Regions from separate parts of the Rhizobium sp. 01N424 genome, predicted to be linked through region 1. Evidence: riboswitches for the same ligand, from Rfam matches in the RefSeq annotation. Region 1 holds a riboswitch; each other region holds the start of a gene.
What was found. A riboswitch is a leader RNA that binds a small molecule or an ion and turns the genes downstream of it on or off. The one in region 1 is predicted to bind cobalamin.
Positions count from the first base shown of each region.

Region 2: it holds a riboswitch for cobalamin, as region 1 does, so the genes downstream of both, cobU (bifunctional adenosylcobinamide kinase/adenosylcobinamide-phosphate guanylyltransferase) here and nrdH (glutaredoxin-like protein NrdH) in region 1, are expected to answer to the same signal.
Region 3: it holds a riboswitch for cobalamin, as region 1 does, so the genes downstream of both, bluB (5,6-dimethylbenzimidazole synthase) here and nrdH (glutaredoxin-like protein NrdH) in region 1, are expected to answer to the same signal.

Region 1 is NZ_JBFTRK010000004.1:221,920-227,476, reverse strand. Features, by position in the region: gene nrdE (class 1b ribonucleoside-diphosphate reductase subunit alpha) at 1-2,020, opposite strand, end outside; gene nrdI (class Ib ribonucleoside-diphosphate reductase assembly flavoprotein NrdI) at 1,990-2,400, opposite strand; gene nrdH (glutaredoxin-like protein NrdH) at 2,413-2,634, opposite strand; cobalamin riboswitch at 2,887-3,111, opposite strand; gene metE (5-methyltetrahydropteroyltriglutamate--homocysteine S-methyltransferase) at 3,262-5,557, opposite strand, start outside.
Region 2 is NZ_JBFTRK010000002.1:94,991-100,547, forward strand. Features, by position in the region: gene cobN (cobaltochelatase subunit CobN) at 1-1,069, opposite strand, end outside; gene cobW (cobalamin biosynthesis protein CobW) at 1,073-2,119, opposite strand; gene cobU (bifunctional adenosylcobinamide kinase/adenosylcobinamide-phosphate guanylyltransferase) at 2,125-2,637, opposite strand; cobalamin riboswitch at 2,920-3,310, opposite strand; gene AC1DNK_RS06170 (chloride channel protein) at 3,533-5,323, shown strand; gene AC1DNK_RS06175 (cobyric acid synthase) at 5,320-5,557, opposite strand, start outside.
Region 3 is NZ_JBFTRK010000008.1:191,889-197,445, forward strand. Features, by position in the region: gene AC1DNK_RS20390 (NADP-dependent malic enzyme) at 1-981, shown strand, start outside; gene AC1DNK_RS20395 (DUF2865 domain-containing protein) at 1,106-2,203, shown strand; gene bluB (5,6-dimethylbenzimidazole synthase) at 2,200-2,883, opposite strand; cobalamin riboswitch at 2,927-3,108, opposite strand; gene AC1DNK_RS20405 (TolB family protein) at 3,126-3,956, opposite strand; gene AC1DNK_RS20410 (NYN domain-containing protein) at 3,990-4,697, opposite strand; gene AC1DNK_RS20415 (NAD+ synthase) at 4,782-5,557, opposite strand, start outside.

The DNA.
Region 1 (5,557 bases):
CGCGGAAGAACAGCGTCAGCGACAGGCCCTGGTCGACATGCTGGGTCGCAGCCGCATAGGTGTCGATGATCTTCTCCGGCCCGATCTCATAGGCGTCCTGGTAATAGTCGAGATTGTCGTTGGTCATGAAGGCCGCCGGATAATAGACGCGGCCGATCTTGCCTTCCTTGCGGATCTCGATCTTGGAGACGATCGGATGGATCGATGACGTCGAGTGGTTGATGTAGGAGATCGACCCCGTCGGCGGCACGGCCTGCAGGTTCTGGTTATAAAGCCCGCCTTCCATGACGGCCGTCTTCAGTGCCAGCCAGTCTTCCTGGGTGGGGATTTCGATACCGGCGTCGTTGAACAGGTCGGTAACCGTCTGCGTAGCCGGTTTCCATTCTATTTCGGTATACTTGTCGAAATATTCGCCCGATGCGTATTTGGAATTCTCGAAACCCTTGAAGCTCTGGCCGCGCTCGACAGCCAGCCGGTTCGAGGCGCGGATCGCGTGATAGGTCACCGTGTAGAAATACATGTTGGTGAAATCGACACCCTCTTCGGAGCCGTACTGGATCCGCTCGCGGGCGAGATAGCCGTGCAGGTTCATCTGGCCCAGGCCGATCGCGTGGCTCTCGTCGTTGCCCTTCTCGATCGACGGGACGGAGGAGATGTGGCTCATGTCGGAAACTGCCGTCAGCGCCCGGATCGAGGTCTCGATCGTCTTGCCGAAATCGGATGAGTCCATGGCGGCGGCGATATTCAACGAGCCGAGATTGCAGGAAATGTCCTTGCCCATCACCTTGTAGGAGAGGTCATCGTTATACTCGCTGGCTTCGCTGACCTGCAGGATCTCGGAGCACAGATTGCTCATGGTGATGCGCCCGGCGATCGGGTTCGCCCTGTTCACCGTGTCTTCGAACATGATGTAGGGATAGCCGCTCTCGAACTGGATTTCGGCGACGATCTGGAAGAAATCGCGGGCCTTGATTTTCTTCTTCTTGATGCGGCTGTCGGCCACCATCTCGCGGTATTTTTCGGTCACCGAAATCTCGGTGAACGGCACGCCGTAGACACGTTCCACGTCATAGGGCGAGAACAGGTACATGTCCTCGTTGTTCTTGGCGAGCTCGAAGGTGATGTCAGGAATGACGACGCCGAGCGACAGCGTCTTGATGCGGATTTTTTCGTCGGCATTTTCGCGTTTGGTATCGAGGAAGCGCATGATGTCGGGGTGATGGGCGTTGAGATAGACGGCACCGGCCCCCTGGCGCGCGCCGAGCTGGTTGGCATAGGAGAAGGCGTCCTCGAGCAGCTTCATCACCGGGATGATGCCGGAGGACTGGTTCTCGATATGCTTGATCGGCGCGCCCATTTCGCGAATGTTGGTCAGCGACAGCGCCACGCCACCACCGCGCTTCGACAGCTGCAAGGCCGAATTGATCGAGCGGCCAATCGATTCCATATTGTCTTCAACGCGCATCAGGAAGCAGGAGACCAGCTCGCCGCGCTGCTTCTTGCCGGCATTGAGGAAGGTCGGCGTCGCCGGCTGGAAGCGGCCGGAGATGATCTCATCGACCATGTCGCGCGCTAAGGCCTCGTTGCCCTGCGCCAAGGCGAGTGCCACCATGCAGATGCGGTCTTCATAGCGCTCCAGATAGCGCTTTCCGTCAAAGGTCTTCAGCGTGTAGCTTGTGTAATATTTGAAAGCGCCGAGGAAGGTCGGGAAGCGGAATTTCTTGTCATAGGCATGGTCGAAGAGATCGCGGACGAAATTGAACGAATACTGATCCAGCACCTCCTGCTCGTAGTAGCCCTCAGTCACGAGGTAATCGAGCTTCTCCCGGAGATTATGGAAGAACACGGTGTTCTGGTTGACGTGCTGCAGGAAATACTGCTTCGCCGCCTGCCGGTCCTTGTCCAGCTGGATCTTGCCGTCCTCGTCATAGAGGTTCAGCATCGCGTTCAGCGCGTGGTAATCCAGCCCTGTTTCCGCGGCCTGCGCCTTTACAGGGCGCTCGAGAACTGCCGTGTCCAAAATCGTTCCAATCCGTGTTTGACATTGGCAACATCATCAGCGGTGCCGAGCAGCTCGAACCTGTAGAGGTACGGCACCTGGCATTTCTTCGCGATGATGTCGCCGGCAAGCCCATAGGTCTCGCCGAAGTTGCTGTTGCCCGCGGCAATCACGCCGCGGAGGTTCGAACGGTTTGCCGCATCGTTCAGGAAACGGATCACCTGCTTGGGCACAGCTCCCTTGCCGCCCTCACCGCTATAGGTTGGGACCACAAGCACATAGGGTGAGACGGCTTGAAGCGTCTCGCCTGATATCGGGATGCGCCGGGCGGGAAGGCCGAGCTTTTCGACGAAGCGATGAGTGTTTTCCGACCGGCTGGAAAAATAGACGATCTCGCCCATCGCAGCCGCCGCTCAGGCGAGCGCGCTGATCATGTCGGGGCGGAAGCCAGCCCAATGCTCCTCGCCGGCGATGACGACGGGAACCTGGCGGTAGCCGAGACCCTGCACCAGATCATAAGCGGCGCTATCGGTGGAAACGTCGATGATCGTGTAGTCGATGCCCTGGCGATCGAGCGCGCGGGTGGTTGCGGTGCACTGAACGCAGGCGGGCTTGCTGTAGACGGTGATGCTCATGGGAAAACCTCGTGACTAAAAGGCATGGGATATCGTTCGGACATCCGCCGATGTCCGCGCTTGGGAAGATCGAAAAGGAAGACAGCCGTTGCCGATTGCCGGGCGTCAGCAGCCCGTCATTCGCGCCGGTATGATCTGAAACTCAAAGACATAAGACTTCACCCCGAAGTGGCTCATGCGGGACACACCGGAGGAAGCGAAGAGCGGCATCATGCCCACATCTCATCGCTCGCCAGCCGGACACCCCGCCCGTGGACGTTTTCGCTCAAGGCAGGTCTCCTGGCTTGCGGATCATCACATTCATCCCGGTCTTCCCAGATCTTCATGACCCAGTGACCCGAAATGGGACAGATGCTCGCCGCTCACAGTTGCGGGGGCAGCTCCGGCATTGCTCCGCCTTGCGGCAGATCTCACCGAATTCCCGTCTTAGCCCACGATCCTTTGCGAATCGGAGGAACCTCGAACACTAGATATAGTACGCGAGTCTATTTTTACGTCAATGGATGGTTCAGGTTTCGGGTGCCGCAAGCCGAAAAAATGAATGTGATGTGGATAACAGAAGATTAATGCGGATTGGCTGTGGAAAAGAGAAGCCGGCAAGAGCCGGCTCCTCGAATGCAATGACGATCAGGCCGTTGCCGTGGCAACGCGTTCGCGCAAAGACCGCGCCGCCGCCACCATATTGACGAGCGCCGGCTTCACTTCCTCCCATTTGCGGGTCTTCAAGCCGCAATCCGGATTGATCCAAAGCTGCGAATCGCCAAGCCGCTCGCGCGCTAAAAGAAGCAGACCGGTCATATCGTCAATATCGGGAACGCGCGGCGAGTGGATATCGTAGACACCCGGGCCAATTTCGTTCGGATAGTCAAAACTGCGGAATGCCTCCAGCAGCTCCATCTTCGAGCGCGACGTCTCGATCGAGATCACATCCGCATCCATCGCGGCGATAGCATCGATGATGTCGTTGAACTCCGAGTAGCACATATGCGTGTGGATCTGCGTCGCGTTGCTGACACCGGTCGAGCACAGGCGGAAGCTTTCGACGGCCCAGTCGAGATAGGTCTTCCATTGCGAGCGCCGCAGCGGCAGGCCTTCCCGGAGTGCTGCCTCGTCGATCTGGATCATTCTGGCGCCGGCCTTTTCGAGATCACCGACCTCGTCGCGAATCGCCAGCGCGATCTGCCGGCATGCTTCGCTTCGGGCGATATCATCACGCACGAAGGACCAGTTGAGGATCGTCACCGGTCCAGTCAGCATGCCCTTCACCGGCCGCTCTGTCAGAGACTGGGCATATTGCCACCAGCTTGTCGTCATCGGCTTCGGCCGCGCGATATCGCCGAAGATAATCGGCGGGCGGACATAGCGCGACCCATAGCTCTGTACCCAGGCATGCTGCGTGAAGGCAAAGCCTGACAGCTGCTCGCCAAAATACTGCACCATGTCATTGCGCTCGAACTCGCCATGAACGAGCACATCGAGGCCGATTTCCTCCTGCCAGCGGATGGCTGCTTCGGTTTCCTTGCGCAGGAAAGCCTCATAGTCCGCATTGCTGAGCGTCCCCTTCGTGTGTGCCGAACGGGCCTTGCGGACTTCAGGCGTCTGCGGAAAGGACCCGATCGTCGTCGTCGGGAACAGCGGCAAGCGGATATCCGTCTGCTGGATCGCCTTGCGCTCGGCGAAACCGGCCTTGCGGCGCTTCATGGTCTCGTCGATCGCTGCAATGCGCTTCCTGACCGCGGGGTCGTTGACCTTCGGCGATGCTGCGCGGGCGGCCGCGGCCCCCGAAGATCTGCCGATGGCATCGGCCACGCAATCGCGGCTCTGCGAAAGCGCCTGCCCCAAAATCGAGAGTTCATCCAGCTTCTGCGTGGCAAAAGCCAGCCATTCCTTGACCTCGGCGTCGACAGCCGTTTCGAGCGCAAGATCGATCGGCACATGCAGAAGCGAGCAAGACGGCGCGATCTCGATCGGACGCGTCTTGGAAAGCGCCTCGACCCGATCGAGCAGTCTCTCGAGATCAGCGCGCCAGATGTTGCGGCCGTCGATGACGCCGAGAGATAATACCCGGTCATCAGGCACCGCCGATACGACCGCATCGAGCTGCTCGGGCGCGCGCACCAGATCGACGTGCAGACCGGCAACCGGCAGCGCCGCTGCTGTCTTGAGATTGTCGCCCAATGCCCCGAAATAGCTGGCGATCATGATCTTCAGGTTCGGAACCAGCTGGTGAAGCGCGCTGTAGGCCGTGGTCAGCGCGTTCCGCTCAGCGTCTGTGAGATCGAGCACGAGGGCTGGCTCGTCGATCTGCACCCAATCGGCACCCGCAGTGCTGAGCTCCGCGAGGATGGCCGCATAGACAGGCAGCAACCGGTCGAGCAGTTCGATCGGATCGAAGCTTGGCTGCTTCGCCTTGCCGAGCTTCAGGAAGGTCACCGGGCCGAGAATGACCGGGCGGGTGTGGACACCGAGCGCCTTTGCCTCCCGGAACATCTGCAGCGGCTTGTTTTCGGTCAGCGCGAAGCGCTGGTCACGGGTGAATTCCGGCACCATGTAGTGGTAGTTGGTATCGAACCACTTGGTCATTTCGAGCGCCGGAACGCCCTCATGATGATGCGCATGGCCGCAATCGCTGTGCTCAGCGCCCACTGAGCCGCGCGCCATGGCGAAATAGATGTCGAGATCGACGGGACCGCCCCTCCAGCCATATTCGGCCGGTACGGCACCGACCATCACCGCCGTGTCGAGTACATGGTCGTAGAGGGAAAAGTCGTTGGAAGGGATGATATCGATCCCCTTCGCCCTCTGCAGCGCCCAATGTTCGGCCCGCAATGTCTTGGCGACGTCGAGAAGTGCTGTCCTATCGGACTTTCCGGCCCAATAGCTTTCCAGCGCGAACTTCAGCTCGCGGTGCTTTCCGATACGA
Region 2 (5,557 bases), on a different contig from region 1:
CGACAGCCGCGTCATAACGCGCCGCCGACTTGAACGAGACGGCCCGCGCCAAAACCCGTCCATCGACTTCAGGCAGCGCCACGTTCATCCCGAGATCGCGCGCCGACAGCCCCTGCGATGACACGGCCCACGCCTCATGTGATGATGCAGACAGGATTGCCTGCAGCACCACGGAACCGCTTTTTTCCAGCACGGTCGGTTCACGCTGCGCACCCGGCGCGGACACGGCAAAGCCCGTCGTGTTGACCACGACATCGGGAGGGGCCTGATCGAAAATGCTGGCGATGATGCCCTTGGAGACCGGGTCTTTGAGGCTGTAGGCAAAGACCGGCAATGGCCGGAGACCTTCCGCCGCCAGGGCCTCGATCATCGCCTCGACCGGTGCGGTCTCGCCGCTCTGGACGAGGGCTCGGTAGAAGCTGATGGCGGCGATGGGGGCGTCGTTAGATGTAGAGGGGGGTGCCACGTTCCGCAGCATCGCCGCAGACAGCACCCGCCACTCCCCGACACCAACGACTCCCCGCCCCGGCCACCATATCCCGGCCTTCATCAACGGCGCGGCCGCACCGGGCTTTTCACCACCCGACAGCATCGCCGCCGCATAATCCAGCAGCCGCAACGAATTCTCTTCGCCGCCTTCGATCAGGTAAGCCCACAGCGCATTGAGATCATCGAGCGCCACATTGGAAAACGGTGTCAGCCCCGCATCCGGCTTGGAATCCCCCGGCAGAACGGCAATCCGCGCGCCATGCCGCGCCGCGCAGGTATGGAGAGCCTCCAGCGCATAGTGAAAATAGCTGGCACCACCGAGCGCGCGGACAATGATGAGCTTTGCGTGCAGCGCGGTGCGCTCGACATAGGCATCGACCGACATCGGATGCTTGAGACTCATCAGGCTGGCAAGACGAAGCGTCAGCGATGAACCGCCGCCCTGTCCGTGGGCGGCGGCGATGGCCGCAAGCTCCGTATCCGCTGCAGACAGGAACAGGATATCGCCGGGCGACTGGCCAAGATCGATGGCCTCGTCACCGTCGCTGATCGTTCCTTTCTGGGCGAGAAGCAGATGCATGGATCAGACGAGCGCCTCGATGGCCTTGCGCACGGCCGCTTCATCCATGTCATGCAGGCCGATGACGACGAGGCGCGTGCCGCGCGTTTCGTCCATCGCCCAGGCGCGGTCGAAATACTGGTCGATACGGCTGCCGACAGCCTGGATCTGCAGGCGCATCGCCTTGCCCTCAACTGCGGCAAAGCCCTTCAGGCGCAGCACGTCATGCTCTGCAATCACGCCCTTCAGCTTCTCGATGAAACCGGCCGTATCGGCAATCGCGCCGAGCTCGACGACGAAGCTGTCGAACTCGTCGTGATCGTGCGGCGTGCCGTCCTCATGCTCGAGCTCGTGATGGGACTTGCGGTTGGCGATATCTTCCTCGGTGCCGACGCCGAGGCCGAGCAAGACGCTGGCCGGAACCTCGCCGTTCTTCGCCTCGATCAGCGCAGGCTTGCGCGAAATGCGCGACGCCACTTCGTCACGGACGCGGATAATGCCTGCGGCATCGAGCAGATCCGTCTTGTTGAGCACGATCAGATCGGCGCAGGTCAGCTGATCTTCGAACAGCTCCTCGATCGGGCTCTCGTGATCGAGCGACTCGTCTTCGGTGCGGCGCGCATCGACGGCATCGTGGTCGTCGGCGAAACGTCCGGCGGCAACGGCGGCGCTGTCGACGACGGTGATGACGCCATCGACGGTGACTTCGCTGCGGATGTCAGGCCAGTTGAAGGCGGCGACCAGCGGCTGCGGCAGCGCCAGGCCCGAGGTTTCGATGACGATATGATCGGGGCGCTGCTCGCGCTCCAGCAGCTTGGTCATCGTCGGAATGAAATCGTCGGCAACCGTGCAGCAGATGCAGCCGTTGGTGAGCTCGATGATATCGTCCTCTGTGCAGTTCTCCGCGCCACAGCCCTTCAACACGTCGCCATCGACGCCGAGATCGCCGAATTCGTTGATGATCAGCGCGATCTTCTTGCCGCCGGTGTTGGAAAGCAGGTTGCGGATCATCGTCGTCTTGCCCGCGCCGAGAAAGCCGGTGATCACGGTTGCGGGGATCTTCTGGTTCATAAACTTCAACCCTTCATTTTCAGCGGCAGCCCTGCCGCAATAAAATACACGTCCGCGGCGGAGGCCGCGATCATCTGGTGCAGCCGTCCGGCATGATCGCGGAAATCCCGCGCCATCCGGTTCTCGGGAACGATCCCGAGGCCGACTTCATTGGAAACAAGCACGAGCCGCGCCCTGGCCTTCGGCAGCCAGGCGGCAAGAGCCGCAGATTCCACCGCCATGTCCCGCTCGCCCATCATCAGATTGGTGACCCAGAGCGTCAGGCAATCGACAAGGATCGCCCGCCCTTCGCCGTCGACGGCCGACAGGCATTCGACAAGCTGCAGCGGCTCCTCATGCGTCGTCCAGGACGGCCCGCGATCGTCCCTATGGGCAGCAATCCGCGCCCGCATCTCGTCGTCCCAGGCCCGCCCGGTGGCGATATAGTGGCGCTCGAGGCCGCTCTCGGTGATCAGCTGTTCGGCGAAACGGGATTTGCCGGAACGAGCGCCGCCGAGAATGAAGGTGGTGCTGCTCATGTGAGGATGGCTCCGGCATCAGCGTATTGGCGTCCACCACACCCACCTCCCTCATTCCTGTGCCTGTCACAGGAATCCAGCCACGGCGCGTCTGCGCCGTGAATGAAACCTAGCAGCAAGGAAATAAGTCTTCTGTGCCCAAGGACTTGGGCACGCTGGATTCCTGTGACAAGCACAGGAATGAGGGAAATCCTCAGGGCCGCACGTAACGGCATGCAAATTCGTGTTTCAGCCATGACAACCTCCGTGCTGGCAGCGGACAGGATTGCCCTTGGGTGGGCTCTTCGCCCGGCACGGTTGGCAGGTCTCCTGGCTCGCGGTTTGAGGCCCCGACAGGGATGGCGCAAGGCCATCCCTGATCGTGCCAGCGGATCTTCCTCGCCTTCCCGGCTGCATTCTCGTGAAAAGGCGGACGATTCGTAGAAATGGAGGCGTCCAGCCCCTGCTGATCACGATGCATTCCAGTGGCTTTTCCGGTGTCCTTGAGCCAACGCCCTGCCACAGAATGCGGCGATCAGGCGGTGGTGCCGGTGCACCGGATGGAAGACCCTGACCGCTCTACAGTCGCGGGGTCGGCTGTGATGAAGACGCCCGGTTTGGGTCCGCCCCGTCACATTCCCTTTTCATCCAGGGCGGCAATCACCGCTCCGGAACCATCCGTTATTGATTTCATCGTTAGGCGCGCGGCAGCGCGAAGTCAATCGAGCCTGACGCGATGGAAAATGCCTCGTCTTAACACGACTGAGTCTACCAAACAGATAGTCTATTAAATTCATTGACTTACGGACAGATTTCGCTTGCCGCCGCCTCGCTTTTGCTGCAATTGCTCGCGAAATCATGCGGCGCACAAAGCGTGCTTCCTTGATCCTGCTCCCCGTCGCCTAGTTCTGTCATCATGCTCACGAAAACCGATATCGGCCGCCTGACGCGGCGCCATCTCAAATTCGATTTGGCGCGGCTGCGCGCGCTGGCGCGGCAGAACGAAATGGGCATGGTTTTCGCCGGTGGCGCGGTCGGCGTCATCTCCGGCTGCGCGGTCACCGGCATGAGCCTGATCTCCCGGGAGATGCACAGCCTCATCTTCGGCATCAGCGATGTCGATCGTCTCAGCTCCTCCGATATCAGCAACAAGCTGCTGCTGCTCTTGGCACCGGTCTGCGGCGGCATGCTTCTCGGCTTGCTGCTCTTCATCCTCAGCAGGACACGCAAGAAGCCGATGGTCGATCCGATCGAGGCCAATGCGCTGCATGGCGGCCGCCTGTCGCTGACGGACAGCATCATCGTGGCGATCCAGAACCTGATTTCCAACGGTTTCGGCGCCTCGGTCGGCCTGGAGGCCGGCTATACACAGCTTGCGGCGGGCCTGGCCTCGAAACTCGGCCTGAAGCTGCAGCTGCGCCGCGCCGATCTGCGCGTCCTCCTCGGCTGCGGGGCGGCGGGCGCCATCGCCGCCGCCTTCAATGCCCCGCTAACCGGCGCCTTCTACGCGTTCGAGCTGATTATCGGCACCTATACGATCGTCTCGTTGACACCTGTCGTCGTCTCTGCCCTACTGTCGACGCTGGTGGCACGGCTGCTCGCAGGCAACGATTTCACCATCGACGTCGGCAGGTTCGGCACTGTGGTGCCCGCCGATTATGTTCCGGCCATTCTGCTTGGCGCCTGCTGCGCCGGTGCCGGCATCCTGATCATGCAGGGCGTTTCCTTTGTTGAGGAATTGGCTCGCAAGAGTTCCGTGCCGACGCCGGTACGCCCGGCGCTCGGCGGCATCGTCGTCGGCCTGCTGGCCACCATCTCTCCGCAGGTGCTTTCGGCAGGGCATGGCGCCCTGCATCTCAACCTGGCGCATCAGGTGGCGATCCCGACGCTCGTCGGCATCCTGCTGTTGAAGTCGCTGGCCTCAGCCGTGTCGATCGGCTCCGGCTTCAGGGGCGGCCTGTTCTTCGCCTCGCTGTTTATGGGCGCGCTGCTCGGCAAGCTCTTTGCCTATTCCGCGCCGTTCTTTGCGCATGCCTCGCTGACACCCGAAGTCTACGCCGTCGTCGGCATGAGTTCACTCGCAGTCGCCATCATCGGCGGACCGCTGACGATGACCTTTCTGGCGCTCGAAATCACCGGCGACTTCCCGATCACCGTATTGGTGCTCGCCGCGGTCATCACGTCCTCGCTCGTCGTGCGCACCACCTTTGGCTACTCCTTCGCCACCTGGCGTTTTCACCTGCGCGGCGAAAGCATCCGCAGCGCTCACGATGTCGGCTGGATCCGCAATCTGACGGTCGACAAGCTGATGCGCGCCGACGTCAAGACCGCCAATGCCGCAACCACTGTCGAAGAGTTCAAGAAGGCTTTTCCCGCCGGCGCCACGCAACGCGTCATCCTTGTCGATGACACAGGCAAATATGCCGGTCTGGTGCTGGTGCCGGAAATTCATGCGAATCCGATCGCCACCGACGACGAGGGCAAGGGGCTGGAGAGTTTCGTTCGCTACAAGAACGATTTCCTGCAGCCGCAGATGAATGCCAAGCAGGCAGCCGCCATTTTCGACAAGAGCGAGAGCGAAGCGCTCGCCGTGCTGAACAATCTGATCGAGCGCAAGGTCGTCGGACAGCTCAGCGAAAGCCACACGCTACGCCGCTACAGCGAAGAGCTCGACCGGCGGCGCCGCGAAATCTCCGGGGAAATCTAGCCAAGCAGCCGGTTCAGCCAGTCACGGTCGAGATGCGCCTCCAGTTCGGCCGCAACGGCATCCAGCGCCCGGTTGACGCTCTCCGCGTAATTGCGCCTTTCGCCCTGAAGGCCGAAACTCTGCAGCAACCGGCTGCGATAGGCATCGCCGGAAAACAGGCCGTGCAGATAGGTCCCGACGATACGTCCATCCGCAGATACGGCACCATCCGCGGCACCATCCACCACGGCCGAC
Region 3 (5,557 bases), on a different contig from region 1:
CCGATCTTCACGGCCGCCAAAGCCGCCGAAAAGAAGCGGGTGATCTTCTCCGAAGGTGAAGACGAACGCGTGCTCCGCGCCGCTCAGGTTCTCATCGAAGAAGGCATTGCCGAACCGATCCTGATCGGCCGTCCGCAGGTCATCGAAACCCGCCTGCAACGCTACGGCCTGCGCATCCGCCCGCTTTCCGACTTCGCCGTCATCAACCCGGAAGACGATCCGCGTTTCCGCGAATATGTCGATCTCTATCTGTCGCTCGTCGGCCGCCGGGGCGTCATCCCGGAAGCGGCCCGCACGATCGTGCGCACCAACACCACCGTCATCGGTGCGCTGGCGCTGCGCCGCGGCGAAGCAGACGCGCTGATCTGCGGCCTCGAAGGCCGTTACGAGAAGCACCTGCGCGACGTTCGCCAGATCATCGGCAAGCGCAAGGATGTCCGCGATTTCTCGGCACTCAGCCTGCTGATCTCGCAGCGCGGCGCCACCTTCTTCACCGACACCTACGTTACGTTCAATCCGAGCGCCGAGGAAGTGGCGGAATCCGCCGTTCTGGCTGCCGAGGAAATCAAGCGCTTCGGCATCACGCCGCGCGCCGCCCTCGTCTCGCATTCCAACTTCGGCTCGCGCGAAAGCGAAAGCGCAACGAAGATGCGCGGTGCCTTGCAGCTGATCCGTGATGCCGCCCCCGATCTCGAAGTCGATGGCGAAATGCATGGTGAGAGCGCAATCGCCGACGAAATCCGCAAGCGCGTCATGCCGTCCACCACGCTGCATGGCGAAGCCAACCTGCTGGTCTTCCCGAACCTCGATGCCGCCAACATCACGCTCGGCGTCGTCAAGTCGATGACCGACGGCCTGCATGTCGGCCCCATCCTGCTCGGCACGGCGCTCCCGGCACACATCCTGGCACCGTCTGTCACTTCGCGCGGTGTCGTCAACATGGCGGCTCTGGCCGTGGTCGAGGCCCAGCAGCCGGCGTGATTTGCCGTCGATCGGAAAAATGCGTTAGGATTCCTTCGTTAGCTTGTTAACGGAAGGCAGCTAGACAGAACGGATGCGGCAAATGCTCTGCCGCTTCCGGTTTACTATGCTGCGGGATGATACCGTGAAACGCCGAAGCCTGACCCTTGCTCTCTTTCTCGCTGCTGCCGCGCCCGCGGCGGCGCAGACCAGCGCGATCTGCGAAGATCTGCGCGGACGCCTTGCCGACCTGCCGCAGGTGATCGGCAACGGCCCGGAGATCCGCCAATATGCAAGCGCCATAGCCGAACAGAACCTCGAGCTCCGCAAGCTGCGCAACGACCTGCGCAGCAACGGCTGCAGCGTCGACAGCATGGTTGTCATCGGCGGCGAGAACGACCGCTACTGCAGCGACCTGCAGGAATCGGAATCGCGGATGATCGACAACATCCACTATCTCCAGGACCGCCGCAATCAACTGCGGGRGGCCGGCGGCACCGGTGTCAACGAACGCCGCGAACTGATGGCCGCCCTCGACGATAACGGCTGCAACGACGATCCGGGCTATCAGCCGGACGAGCGCGCCTATGTCCCGGCGCCAAGCACCGAAGAACAGGCGATGCGCGGCGATACCTTCATTCCGCTCGGCAACGGCGAGGAAGGCAACACGCAATATGGTGTGCCGCGCGGCGAGATGATGTCGCATGTCAGCACCATGTGCGTGCGCAGCTGCGACGGCGGCTTCTTCCCGATCAGCACCAATGCGACCTCGATCGATTTCAGCCGCGACGCCTCGACCTGCTCGAAAATGTGCCCCGGCATCGAGACCGAGCTGTTCTATCAGGACGTCTCCAACACCGACGCGGCCAACATGATCTCAGCCGCGACTGGCGCGCGCTACAGCGCCATGCCAAACGCCTTCGCCTACAAGAACCGGGCGCCCGGCGAGAAATCCTCCTGCAGCTGCAATCTGACCGCCTATTACGAACAGATGCGCAAGAACCAGACGGTCAGCGCGCCGCCGCCAAAGGGCTCGATCACGACAATCACCACCAAGCCGCCGGCAACGGCAGCCCCCGCACCGGCTGCGCCGCAGGCACAGGTACCGGACCGTCCCTACGACCCCGGCAACAGCAAGGTGCGCCAGATCGGCCCACAATTTCTCGCGGGCGACCAGGGCAGTATCGATCTGAAGAACCCGGCCACCTCAGGCCCGCAGCCGCAGCAGCAACAGCGGAATTAGCGGCGGCCCCAGCCATCGCGGAAGATCAACTCGTCGAGCGAAAGCCGCTGCCGCCAGCCTTTGACGGCCAGCTCGGGCTCGCTATGGAGCGTATCGACATAGCCGATGCAGAGCCAGGCGACGATCTCGACATGCTCGGGCACGCCGAGAATGTCCTTGAGTTCGCTCTCATGGAAAATGCTGACCCAACCGACGCCGATGCCTTCGGCCCGTGCTGCGAGCCAGAGGTTCTGCACCGCACAGACGGTTGAATAGCTATCCATCCGCGGATTATGCGTCCGCCCCAGCACGACGTCACCGCTGCGTGACGGATCGCAGGTGATGCAGATGCCGAGCGGCGCCTTGAGGATGCCCTCGAGCTTCAGGGAACGGTATGTCGCCTGCCGCTTACCGTCGAACATCCCGGCAGCCTCGCGGTTAGCCCGGTCGAAGGCATTCCACACGCGCTGGCGCACACCGGCACCTTCGACGACGATGAAATTCCAGGGCTGCATGAAGCCGACCGAGGGCGCGTGGTGTGCGGCCTCAAGCAGCCGCATCAGCACATCGGATGGGATGGGATCAGGCAGAAACTGGTCGCGCACATCGCGCCGGGTCATGATCGCCCGGTAGACGGCGTCGCGCTCGTCAGCGGAAAAGGCAGACGCGCCTTCAAGCGCATCCTTGTTCATGGGCCGCATCGTCAAATCCCCAACAACGCAACCGCCCCGCCGTCCGCGCGGGATCAGTCTATGATGCCAGGCCGGTCTTCTGACTTGGCGTCATCCGCCCGCCGCAGCCTTCCCGGTGTCAACCAGTGGCATGATGCGGCAGGCGTCGGCCTTACAGCGTTGGGCACGTTCCGGGCTCGCACCGGATTCCCGATTCTCCCGCGGCAAGCGGGCACCTGACAAAAGCCTCATGCCCGCTTTTACGAGACGCTTCAAGTAGCCGGGAAATACCGGACATAGGCAAACTCGTCACCTTCTGGTGACCAGCAGGGAACATTGATCGTGCCCTGCCCGCCGAACAGCTCGAACAGCGTCGTCAGATTGCCGCCGTCCATATCCATCAACCGCAGCCGCACATGCAGGTCGCGCGGATGATCGAAGACGTCAGCGCCGTAGGAAAGCAGCAGCACCTTGTCGTTGGTGGGCGCCGGATGGGCAAACCAGTTGCCGTAATTGTCATGCGTGACCTGCTCCAAACCGGTCCCATCGGGATGAATGCGCCAGATCTGCATCAGCCCCGTGCGGCTGGAATTGAAATAGATCCACTGCCCGTCAAAGGAATAATCCGGCCCATCATTGCGCCCCTCGCCATGCGTCAGACGCCGCTCGGCGCCGCCATCGACGGAAATCGTATAGATGTCGAAGAGATCGCCGCGGATGCCGCAATAGGCGAGTTCCTTCCCGTCGGGCGACCAGCCATGCCAGTAGGACGGCAGGTTTTCGGTGATCTGTTTCGGCGCGCCGCCTTCCGACGGTAGCGTATAGATGCAGGATTTGCCGTGCTCGGTCTTGTCGGAAATCACATACTGCCTTCCGTTGGGCGAAATGCCGTGATCGTTGTTGCAGGCAGTGGCAAAGCCGGTATCGACCTGCTGCAGACCGCCCTCACCATCCGGTGACAAACGGTAGAGAAGGCCATCACCGTTCAGCAGCAGGTAGCGGCCATCGGGTGAGAAATTCGGCGCCTCGATCAGCTGCTCCGTCTGGAACACCACCCGGCCCCGACCAGTGCGGATATTGTAGATCTCGACCGAACTGCGCATGCATACCTCCCGCATTGTGCAGCGGCCCGGCCCTCAGCCGTTCCGCTTCATTCTGATTTGCATGCGGTTTGTGCCATGCATTCGCATTTCGATAAAGTCACATTGCTTCAGAAGCGAGCTGAGGTTCGTGGCATCAAAACGCTGCGCCTTGAACTCCGGATCGACCTGCCGCAACAGCGTCCCGAGTTTCGCGATATCGAGCCAGCCTTCGCCCTGCAGCTTGGCCGCCTGCAGCGCCTGGGTGATATAGGGCCGGATATTTGGAGAGGGCTGCAGCGCAATCACCTTCGGCAGCGCAAAGGTGGAATTCGCCTCACCAACATTGAGCTCGAAGAAATCGTCGAAGGACTGCCGCAACAGCGCCGATGCGTTGGGCGCGCCCAGTCCGATCGCCTGCTTGCCGCGCATGCGGATACGCATCGCCAGATGGCCGACATCGCGGTCGCTGCTGGCGATGCAGAAAAGATCGATCGCCGAACCGGCCAGATATTCCATTGCATCGATGGCAAGCAGGATATCCGCACCGTTCTTGCCGGAATGCGAGCTCACAGCCGTCTGCAGGCTGAGCGCCTGACGTCCGGCCTCCGCGATCCACGGCTGCGCCGCCTCGTTCGTGAAGTCGCCATAGGCCCGGCGCTCGATGAGACGTCCGTATCCGCCGGCGATGCTGATGATCTCTCCCGCACAGCGCGCCGGCAGGTTTTCCGTATCGATGAAGACGGCGACCTTGGTTTCCCGCATGCTCAAACCTCCCGCGTTTCCAAAACATAGAAACGCGAGAAGAGACTGCCGTCAGCAGCTTTCGGTTGATCGGGTTAACGATCGCTAACCACGATCCCTAAAACGGTTGGTGATCGGATAGCGGCGGTCGCGGCCGAAATTCTTCTTGGTGATCTTCACGCCGGGCGCCGACTGGCGGCGCTTGTATTCGGCAAGATAGAGCAGATGCTCGATCCGGTGCACGGTCGCGACATCGTGGCCGCGCGCGACGATCTCATCGACGCCCATTTCCTTCTCGACGAGGCATTCGAGAATGTCGTCGAGAACCGGATAAGGCGGCAGCGAATCCTGGTCGGTCTGATCAGGCCGCAGTTCGGCAGAGGGCGCCTTGTCGATGATGTTTTGTGGGATCACCACGCCTGATGGGCCAAGCGCATCCGGCGGCACATGCGCATTGCGCCAGCGCGAGATCGCATAGACCTGCATCTTGTAGAGGTCCTTGATCGGATTGAAGCCGCCGTTCATATCACCGTAGAGCGTCGCATAGCCGACCGACATTTCCGACTTGTTGCCCGTGGTGACGACCATCGAGCCGAACTTGTTGGAGATCGCCATCAGGATCGTGCCGCGGGCGCGGCTCTGCAGGTTTTCTTCGGTGATGCCACTATCGGTGCCTTCGAAGAGGTCGGAGAGCGCCGAGGTAAAGCCGGTCACCGGCGCCTCGATCGGCACGATGTCGTAACGGCAGCCGAGCGCCTTGGCGCATTCAGCGGCATCCTTCAACGAGTCCTCGGAGGTGTAGCGGTAGGGCAGCATGACGGTGCGCACCCGCTCCTCGCCCAGCGCATCGACGGCAATCGCCGCGCAGATCGCCGAGTCGA